Regions from separate parts of the Pseudomonas sp. TE3910 genome, predicted to be linked through region 2. Evidence: predicted binding sites of a transcription regulator. Region 2 holds the regulator's gene; the other holds the start of a gene.
The links. Region 2 encodes FliA, which starts transcription of late flagellar genes. Its sites were predicted from a motif close to CTAAAGTTTNNNNNNNNNNNGCCGNTAA; they were not measured.

Region 1 (5,385 bases), 2.2 Mb from region 2:
GTGTCATTTACCAGCGAAAGCAACCTGCCGTCGCAGAAAGTCATGCAGGCCATTGGCATGCAGGCTGACCCTGACAGCAACTTCGAGCACCCGAGAATTCCACCGGGGCATCCACTGCGCCCGCATGTTCTGTACCGGATCAATCGGACGCAATGGCAAACAACCCTGCGCGGGTGAATCACCGAACATAACGGCCAGCAATGACAAACCCTGTATCATTTGACCACTGGGCATTGCTTTGGAGAATCTCGAATGAGCCACGTGTTGGACGATCTGGTCGACCTGCTGAGTCTGGAAGCGATCGAGGAAAACCTGTTTCGTGGGCGTAGCCAAGACCTCGGCTTTCGTCAGTTGTATGGTGGCCAGGTACTCGGCCAGTCGCTTTCCGCCGCCACCCAGACCGTAGAAGAAGCACGCCATGTGCATTCGCTGCACGGTTACTTTCTGCGCCCAGGCGATGCGTCGATGCCGGTGGTGTACTCGGTAGACCGTGTGCGTGATGGCGGCAGTTTCAGCACCCGGCGGGTAACGGCGATCCAGAAAGGGCAGCCCATCTTTACCTGCAGCGCTTCATTCCAGTACGACGAAGAAGGGTTCGAGCATCAGGCGCAGATGCCGGACGTGGTCGGCCCGGAAAACCTCCCGTCGGAAGTGGAAATTGCCGAACGTATGGCCGAGCACATACCAGAGCAACTGCGCGAAAAGCTGCTCTGTGCCAAGCCGATCGAAGTGCGCCCGGTGACCGAGAAAGACCCGTTCAACCCGCAGCCAGGTGACCCGATCAAATACGCCTGGTTCCGTGCCGACGGCAACCTGGCTGACTCGCCGGCATTGCACAAATACATCCTCGCCTATGCGTCGGATTTTGGCCTGCTGACCACCTCGTTGATGCCGCATGGCAAATCGGTCTGGCACAAGGACATGCAACTGGCCAGCCTTGATCATGCCTTGTGGTTTCACGGCAACCTGCGCGCCGATGACTGGTTGCTGTACGCGATGGACAGCCCTTGGGCGGGCAATGCCCGTGGTTTCTCGCGCGGCAATATCTTCAACCGGGCTGGGCAACTGGTGGCATCGTCGTGCCAGGAAGGGCTGATTCGCCATCGCAAGGACTGGGCATGAACCTGCACCACATTCGTCATTGGGTGTTTGACATGGACGGCACCCTGACGGTCGCCGTGCACGATTTTGCCGCCATCCGCGAAGCGCTGGACATTCCCGCCGAAGACGACATCTTGACCCATCTGGCGGCCCTTCCAGCAGAGGAAGCCGCCGCCAAGCATGCCTGGTTGCTGGAACATGAGCGTGACCTGGCTATCGCGTCGCGCCCGGCGACGGGGGCGGTTGAGCTGGTACGTGAATTGGTCGCGCGCGACTGCCAGCTAGGCATCCTCACCCGTAATGCCCGTGAGCTGGCGCATGTCACGCTGGAGGCCATTGGCCTGGCGGACTGTTTCCCCGTGCAGAGCATTTTGGGCCGTGACGAAGCACCCCCCAAGCCGCATCCGGGAGGGTTGCTCAAGCTGGCCGAGGCCTGGGATGTCTCGCCGAACGAGATGGTCATGGTGGGTGATTACCGCTTTGACCTCGACTGCGGTCGCGCGGCAGGTACACGCACCATTCTGGTCAACCTGCCGGACAATCCCTGGCCAGCGCTCACGGACTGGCATGCGGCGGATTGCCGGGCATTGCATGCCCTGCTGCGCACTGGCTTGTAGGTTCAGCGCATCCGTCGTATCGGCAAAAAGCGATCTGATCTCCTGAGTTTTCCCCTCGCTCCTGCAGCGCTCGTTTCGCCCGGCATATGTCGGGCGAAACGAGCTGCCCCTCAATGAAACCGCTCTATATCAAGTGTTACAGGCCGTGTCTGTGCATGGCGTTTCGCCTTATGTGGGGGTTATTTCAAACACCTTGTGTGATATTTTGCGCGCCGCTCTAGAAATCAAGACACGGAAGTCGTCTCACAAAGGCGGGTTCTGTGACGCACCAATTCAGGTGCATCCGGTATCAAATACGTAGTGAGTGTGATTGATCATGAGTACATCCCCTAACGCAGCCGCACGAGGCGCGGACCACGCCGAGGCGACTGAGTCCTCAGGCCTGGAGGTCAAACGGCTGACCTTCGTCGAGGCTGTGGCAATGATCGTGGGTACCAACATTGGTGCCGGTGTGTTGTCCATGGCCTATGCCAGTCGCAAGGCCGGCTACATGCCGCTGCTGCTGTGGTTGGCCGTGGCGGGCATATTCACCACCATCTCCATGTTGTATGTCTCGGAAACGGCGCTGCGTACCCGTAGCCATCACCAGCTCAGCGGCCTGGCTCAACGCTATGTCGGCTCGTTCGGTGCCTGGGCAATCTTTCTGTCGGTAGCGGTCAACAGTATTGGCGCATTGATCGCCTACATGAGCGGCAGCGGCAAGATTCTCAGCCAGTTCTTCGGTATCAGCCCTGCGCTGGGCAGCCTGTTGTTCTTCGCCCCTGCGGCGCTGGTGCTGTACTTGGGCTTGAAAGCCATTGGCAAGGGTGAAAAGTTCATCAGTATCGGTATGGTCTCGATGACCCTGGTGCTGGTCGTCGCAACGCTTGTTCATGAGAACACGAACTTCGCCAACCTGCTCGAAGGCGACTGGGTCTACATGATTCCGGTGTTCAACATTGCCGTGTTCTGCTTCTCGGCCCAGTACGTAGTGCCGGAAATGGCCCGTGGTTTCAGCCATGCGCCCAAGCGCCTGCCGGTGGCTGTCATTACCGGCATGGTGATCACCTTCGTGCTGCTGGCCATTGTGCCAATGTCGGTCATCTCGCTGAACGGTCTGGAAAACCAGACGGAAGTTGCGACCCTGGCCTGGGGGCAGGCGTTAGGCCAGTGGGCGTTCTACACCGCCAACACCTTTGCCCTGTGCGCGATGATGACCTCCTACTGGGGCCTGGGCGGTAGCTTCCTGACCAACATCTTCGACAAGTTCCCGAAGCTGGGCCCCGAGAGCCATCCAAAGAGCCGCCTGATGGTATTGGCCATCGTTTGCGTACCGCCATTCCTGCTGGCCTATAGCGGTATGGTGGGTTTCGTCAGTGCGTTGTACTTTGCCGGCGTATTCAGTGGTGTGATTCTGTCGATCATGCCGATCCTGATGCTGCGTTCGGCACGCAAATACGGTGACATCGAGCCCGCCTGGAAGTGCGGCTGGATCGCCCATCCTGTGCTGCAGTGCATGGTGGTAGTGCTGTACCTGTGCAGCATGCTGTATGCGATTTCCAGCGCGCTGGGTTGGTTGCCATCCGGCTGGTAAGCACCTATGCAAACAACAAAGCCCGCACTAAGCGGGCTTTGTTGTTTCTGGCCTCAAGGGCTGCAGGGTGTTGGTGAAAGGTTTCATCACCTGGCATTGAGCGTGACATGATTTTTGCCTCGACGGAAATTCGACCAAAGCATCGAAGCGGCTGTCTGGCCTCCCGGTTCCTGGGTAAGCGCCGCTTGAGTCGTTGCGGGTGGCACGTAAAAAGCCCCGGGCAGCGTGGCCTGCAAGGCATCAGGCGTGGATTGATATGCCTTGTGGCGCTTAAAAAATTTCAGACGAGCGGTCTATCCTGCGGGTTATAGCCGCCCTGGAAGGTTTTCTCGGGGTTAAGCAGCAAAGCCTTTGGCCGATAGTCAGGTCACTACTTTTTCAATGTGCACCTGCATTTCTGCCTGGAGTCTTTATGTTCGGCTGGATCAGCAACATCCGTGTCAGCGCCAAATTGGGTTGGGGTTTTGGCCTGGTGTTGGGGCTTACGTTGTTACTGGCTATCACAGGGTGGTATGCGCTCAACACCCTTACCGAGCGTGGCGAGAAGATCGAGAAGATTGCGCTGGTCAGCGACTACACCAAAGACCTGCGTATTCAGCGCCTGCGCATGGGGAGCAACCTTCAAGCTGAAGGCTTGAGCCCCTTACAGCAGATTCTGGATAAATTGGCGGCCCACCTGGAAAGTATCGAACATCATTTCGAAGCGCCCGCCGACCTGGGCTTGATCCGCCAGCAGCGTCAGTCGATAGATGAGTACCGGCAGATCCTGCAGGCGTTGAGCCAGCCCAACGCGGATACCGCGTCCTTGTTCAAACACATGGCGCAGTTGGGCGATGTGCTCATCAACACCACGCAGCAACTGATCCAGTCGCAAAATGCCAAGCGTGACAGCGATGCAGCGTCTGCCAAGGCCACGCTGAGTATTGTCACTGTATTGGCTATGCTGTTTGGCGTCCTGGCGGCCTGGGTCATTACCCGGCAGATCGTCAACCCGTTGCAGCATACCCTCCAGGTGGTGGAGCGCATTGCTCATGGCGATCTGAGCCAGGACGTGCACGTCAATCGGCGCGACGAGTTGGGCCAACTGCAGTCCCGGCTCGACCAGATGACCGTCAGCCTGCGTGAGTTGATCGATGGCATTCGCACCAGTGTGATCCGGGCGACCAGCGCAGCTGAAGAACTGTCAGCAGTGACCGAGCAAACCAGTGCCGGTGTGAACAGCCAGAAAGCTGAAACCGATCATGTCGCCACCGCCATGAACGAAATGACCGCGACCGTGCAGGATGTTGCACGCAACGCCGAAGAAGCCTCTGAAGCGGCCTCCATGGCCGACCAGCAAGCCAGCGAAGGTGAGCGCGTCGTGGCCGAGGCCATTGAGCAGATCGAGCGCCTTGCCCAGGAAGTGGGGCACTCGGCAGATGCCGTGGGCCATCTGAAGGAACAAAGCGACAAGATTGGCGGTGTGCTGGATGTGATCAAAGCAGTGGCCCAGCAGACCAACCTGCTGGCGCTGAACGCAGCGATCGAAGCCGCCCGTGCTGGCGAGGCCGGGCGTGGCTTTGCCGTCGTGGCCGATGAAGTCCGCCACCTGGCCTTGCGCACCCAGCAATCCACTGAGGAAATCGAGTCCCTGGTCGCCGGCGTACAAAGCAGTACCCAAGCGGTTGCCGTGAGCATGGACAGCAGCCGGCAGATGAGCGAAAGCAGTGTGGAATCCACCCGGCGTGCAGTCACCGCGCTGGAGAACATCACCCGCACGGTCTCCACCATCCAACTGATGAACCAGCAGATTGCCACCGCGTCGGAACAACAAAGCGCTGTGGCGGAGGAGATCAACCGCAGTGTGATCAACGTGCGCGACATCTCTGATCAGACGGCGAGCGCCTGTGAAGAGACCGCCTCGTCAAGCATCGAACTGGCACGGCTCGGTCATGAGCTGGAAGTGTTGGTGGGGCGTTTCAAGGTCTGAGCTGAGACAAACTTGTCTTAACGGGTACAAGAAAGGCACTTGCTAGGTTTGTTAAGTGCCTTTTCTGTTTTGTGTAAAGAATGAAATACGGCATCCCCCCAAACCTGCAATTTAACGCTCGGTAG
Region 2 (5,385 bases):
ACTACAAGTTGTCTGCCTTGTCGCCACGTGTTCCCAATGTCGAGCTTGAGGACGAACTGCGCAAGACTCAGTCGCGCATCGTCACTGCCCAAGCCGAATTGAGCAGCCGCGTCGAGGGTGACGAGACGGCGAATCGCCAGTTGTTCGCCGGCCTGCCACTGACTGCATCGGAGCCGCTGATCGAGCCGCATGTCGATGAGCCGGAGCGCCCTCGGGTCGCGCCAGCGCCTGCGGTAGATCAGCGCCTGTTTGACTCGATGCGTAACGAGCTGTCTGGTTTGCGTGAATTGCTGGAAGTGCAGCTGGGGTCGCTGGCGTGGACTCAACTGCAAGGCAGCAAACCGCAGCAAGCGAGCCTCTGGCGCCGCCTGCAGCGTATTGGCTTGTCGGGACCGCTGTCGCGCGAGCTGCTTGACCTGACCGCCGAAATTGAAGAGCCACGCCATGCCTGGCGGATGTTGCTGGCCCACCTGGCGCGGATGATCAGCGTGCCGGAAGTCGATCCGATCGAAGAGGGTGGGGTGATCGCCATGGTCGGCCCGGCGGGTATGGGCAAGACCACTACGCTGGCGAAGTTGGCAGCCCGCTACGTGCTCAAGTACGGCGCGCAGAACCTGGCTCTGGTGAGCATGGACAGTTTCCGCATCGGTGCCCAGGAACAACTGAAGACGCTCGGGCGTATCCTCAATGTTTCGGTCACCCATGTCGATCCGGGGCAGTCCTTGGGGCAGGCGTTGGAGCCCTTGCTGCGCAAGCGCGTGGTACTGATCGATACCGCAGGTTTGCAGGCCAGTGATCCGGCCCTGCGCATGCAGTTGGAGACGCTGGCCGGTCGCGGTATCCAGGCAAAGAACTACCTGGTGTTGGCGACGACCAGCCAGAAACAGGTGCTGACGGCGGCCTACCACAGCTACAAACGCTGCGGGCTGGCCGGTTGCATCCTGACTAAACTTGATGAAACCGCCAGCCTCGGTGAGGTGTTGAGCCTGGCGATCAGTCATGAATTGCCGGTGGCCTATCTGACCGATGGGCCGCGCATTCCGGATGACTTGCACTTGCCGCGCCGCCACCAGTTGGTCAGCCGCGCGGTTAGTGTGCAAATGCAGGACGAGCCCAGCGAGGAGGCCATGGCCGATATGTTCGCTGATCTCTATCACGGCCCTAAGCGTGTTGGCTGAGGTGTCGGTGAAGACGTTGCAAAGTATCTACATCAATGGTCTGCCAGGCATTTTTCAGGTGTTTGAAAGTGCAGCCAGTCATGTGGCCTCGGTCTAAGCAAGACAAGGTAAAGAACAAACATGGGTAGCATGCATCCCGTACAGGTGATCGCCGTGACCGGCGGCAAAGGTGGCGTTGGCAAGACTAACGTGTCAGTGAACTTGTCACTGGCGTTGGCCGAGCTCGGCCGTCGCGTCATGCTGTTGGACGCCGACCTGGGCCTGGCTAACGTCGACGTGTTGCTGGGCCTCACGCCCAAGCGAACCCTGGCCGACGTTATCGAAGGGCACTGCGAGCTGCGCGACGTGCTGCTGCAGGGGCCGGGTGGTGTGCGCATCGTGCCAGCCGCTTCGGGTACGCAAAGCATGGTTCACCTGGCGCCCGCTCAGCATGCCGGCCTGATTCAGGCGTTCAGCGATATCGGCGACAACCTCGATGTGCTGGTGATCGACACCGCTGCGGGTATTGGTGACTCGGTGGTCAGCTTCGTTCGAGCGGCCCAGGAAGTGTTGCTGGTGGTCTGTGACGAGCCCACCTCGATTACCGACGCCTATGCGTTGATCAAGCTGCTTAACCGTGATTACGGCATGAACCGCTTCCGCGTGCTGGCGAACATGGCGCAAAGCCCTCAGGAAGGGCGCAATCTGTTCGCTAAGTTGACCAAGGTCACGGATCGCTTCCTCGATGTCGCCCTACAATACGTCGGTGCAGTGCCGTATGACGAGTGCGTGCGTAAAGCCGTGCAGAAGCAGCGAGCGGTCTATGAAGCCTTTCCGCGTTCCAAGTGCGCGTTGGCGTTCAAGGCCATCGCACAGAAGGTCGATAGCTGGCCGCTGCCAGCCAACCCACGCGGCCATCTGGAGTTTTTCGTCGAGCGTCTGGTGCAGCCGACCAGTGTGGGGCCTGCTCTATGAGTGCCAGCGGTTTCCGGATGTACAGCAAGGCTTCGCGTGACGCGCAGTATGAGTTGGTCGAACGCTACGCGCCGCTGGTCAAGCGCATCGCTTACCACCTGTTGGCGCGTTTGCCCGCCAGTGTTCAGGTTGAAGACCTGATTCAGGCCGGCATGATCGGTTTGCTTGAGGTGGCGAACAAGTATGACTCAAGCAAAGGTGCCAGTTTTGAGACCTATGCCGGTATTCGCATCCGCGGTGCGATGCTGGATGAGGTGCGCAAGGGGGATTGGGCGCCGCGTTCGGTTCATCGTAATACCCGCATGGTCAGTGATGCAATTCGCGCTGTTGAAGCAAAAACAGGTCGTGACGCTAAAGATCATGAAGTTGCTGCCGAACTTCAATTGAGTCTCGATGATTATTACGGGATTTTGAATGACACCTTGGGCAGTCGCCTGTTCAGCTTCGACGACCTGTTGCAGGACGGCGAGCATGAAGGGCTGCACGAGGACGGCGCCAGCGCCCAGGTCGAGCCTTCGCGCGATCTGGAAGACGAGCGCTTTCAGGCAGCGTTGGCAGATGCGATTGCCAACTTGCCTGAGCGTGAGCGGCTGGTGCTGGCGTTGTATTACGACGAAGAGCTGAACCTCAAGGAAATCGGCGAGGTGCTTGGGGTCAGTGAGTCGCGGGTCAGCCAGTTGCACAGCCAGTGTGCTGCACGCTTGCGTGGGCGGCTGGGAGAATGGCGCGCGCGTTGATTGCTGGGTTTCATGCAGTCGTGAAAATGTTGTGCCGGATTTGATTGAGTGCGCGTTCAGCGCTGAGCGCGTTAAAGACTGCTTGGAGGTCTAATTGGACAAGAACATGAAAATCCTCATCGTTGACGATTTTTCGACGATGCGGCGGATCATCAAGAACCTGTTGCGTGACCTGGGCTTCACCAATACCCAGGAAGCGGACGACGGCGTCACTGCACTGCCAATGCTGCACAGCGGTAACTTTGATTTTCTGGTAACGGACTGGAACATGCCTGGCATGTCCGGCATCGACCTGCTGCGTACGGTGCGCGCTGACGAACGCCTGAAGCACCTGCCGGTGCTGATGGTAACGGCAGAGGCCAAGCGTGATCAGATCATTGAGGCGGCTCAGGCTGGCGTTAATGGTTACGTGGTAAAACCATTCACGGCTCAGGTGTTGAAAGAAAAGATCGAGAAGATCTTCGAGCGCGTCAATAGCTGAGGTACGCCACGGGGGCGCTTATGGAGCATAAACAATCGTCGTTGGGCGACTTCGAGTCGACACTGAAGAAACATGCCAACGAGCTTGTCGATAGCCTTGAACGAGGTAAATTCGGCGACGCGGTACAACTGATCCATCAGCTGAACCAGACCCGTGATCGTGGCCTGTATCAGGAAGTCGGCAAGCTCACCCGCGAGTTGCATAGTGCGATCGTCAGTTTTCATATTGACCCGCAGATGCCGCAGGCTGAGGAAGTGTCGCAGATCACCGATGCCACCGAGCGCTTGTCCTATGTGGTCAAGCTCACCGAGGGCGCGGCTAACCGGACCATGGACCTGGTCGAGCAAAGTACACCGGTGCTTCAAGAATTGAGTGCCGAGGCAAGTACCTTGAGTGCCGACTGGCAGCGTTTCATGCGTCGAGAAGTGGCTGCGCCGGAGTTTCGCGAGCTGGCGCGTCGCGTTGACAGTTTTCTGACGCGCAGCGAGGCCGGCACCCGTGAAGTGGCAGGCCACCTCAATGACATTCTGTTGGCTCAGGACTACCAAGACCTGACCGGCCAGGTGATCAAGCGCGTCACGCAACTGGTTACCGAAGTAGAAAGCAATCTGCTCAAGCTCGTATTGATGGCCAGTCAGGTCGACCGCTTTGCCGGTATTGAACATGACCACCAGCAGCTACGTGCTGAAAAAGATCAAGAAAAACATCCGACTCGGGGTGAAGGTCCGCAGATTCATGCCGATAAGCGTGAAGACGTCGTGTCCGGTCAGGACGATGTCGACGATCTGTTGTCCAGCCTGGGTTTTTAGGGAGCACGTTTAATGAGCTTCGGCGCCGATGAAGAAATCCTCCAGGATTTCCTGGTAGAAGCCGGCGAAATTCTTGAGCAACTGTCCGAGCAATTGGTCGAGCTGGAAAGCCGGCCTGATGATGCGGATCTGCTCAATGCAATCTTTCGCGGCTTTCACACTGTAAAAGGGGGCGCCGGCTTCCTCCAGCTCAATGAGCTGGTGGAGTGCTGCCATATTGCCGAGAACGTGTTCGACATTCTGCGCAAGGGTGAGCGTCGCGTTGACTCCGAGCTGATGGACGTGGTCCTGGAAGCCCTGGACACGGTCAACAGCATGTTCGGCCAGGTCCGCGAGCGCAGCGATGTGACGCCGGCCACGCCAGAGCTGCTGGCTGCGCTGGCACGTCTGGCTGAGCCGGCTTCGGCCCAGCAGGCCGCTGCACCCGAGCCAGAACCGGTTGCCGAGGCGCCCGCTGAGCAAGCGTCTGGCGACATTACCGACACGGAGTTCGAGCAACTGCTCGACTCGCTCAACGCCGTCAAGGCCGAAGCCGAGGCGCCTGCCGCTCCGGCAGCAGCGGCGGGTGATGAAATCACCGATGCCGAGTTTGAGTCATTGCTCGACCAACTGCACGGCAAAGGCCAGTTTGCTGCCGACAGCCTTCCCACACCTGCTGCGCCTGCGTCGGCAGCGGTTGTCGAGGCAGGCACTGAAGCCAGCAACGAAATTACCGACGACGAATTCGAAGCGCTGCTGGATCAGCTTCATGGCAAGGGTACCTTTGCTGTGGATGCACTGCCGGCCGCGGCTGTCGAGCCCGCTGCTACCGAAGGGGCGGGCGACCATATTTCCGAGCACGAGTTCGAAGCGTTGCTCGATCAGATCCACGGCAAAGGTAAATTTGCCGAGGGCGCAGCAGCAACGGCCTCGGTCGCAGAAGCAGCAGTAGCCAAGCCTGAGGCCAAACCTGCGGCCAAGCCCGCGCCCGCTGCAGCACCTGCACCTGCTCCCGTCGCCAAGCCAGCTGCCGCTGCAGCACCTGCGCGTCAGGCCGCTCCGGCGTCAGCCGACAAGCATGCCGCCAGCGAAGCCGAAACCACGGTGCGCGTCGATACCGCCCGCCTCGATGAGATCATGAACATGGTCGGCGAGCTGGTACTGGTGCGTAACCGTCTGGTTCGCCTGGGCTTGAACAGCGGCGATGAGGCCATGTCCAAGGCAGTGTCGAACCTCGACGTGGTCAC

Region 1: the regulator FliA is predicted to act here: its motif matches at 3,452-3,479, upstream of ACZ9H3_RS12380 (methyl-accepting chemotaxis protein).

Annotation. Positions count from the first base shown of each region.
Region 1 is NZ_JBWBQN010000001.1:2,718,517-2,723,901, reverse strand. Features, by position in the region: gene ACZ9H3_RS12400 (GNAT family N-acetyltransferase) at 1-177, shown strand, start outside; gene tesB (acyl-CoA thioesterase II) at 253-1,122, shown strand; gene ACZ9H3_RS12390 (HAD family hydrolase) at 1,119-1,718, shown strand; gene ACZ9H3_RS12385 (aromatic amino acid transport family protein) at 2,035-3,291, shown strand; gene ACZ9H3_RS12380 (methyl-accepting chemotaxis protein) at 3,704-5,260, shown strand.
Region 2 is NZ_JBWBQN010000001.1:4,888,265-4,893,649, forward strand. Features, by position in the region: gene flhF (flagellar biosynthesis protein FlhF) at 1-1,178, shown strand, start outside; gene fleN (flagellar synthesis regulator FleN) at 1,299-2,132, shown strand; gene fliA (RNA polymerase sigma factor FliA) at 2,129-2,869, shown strand; gene ACZ9H3_RS22395 (chemotaxis response regulator CheY) at 2,976-3,350, shown strand; gene ACZ9H3_RS22400 (protein phosphatase CheZ) at 3,371-4,159, shown strand; gene ACZ9H3_RS22405 (chemotaxis protein CheA) at 4,172-5,385, shown strand, end outside.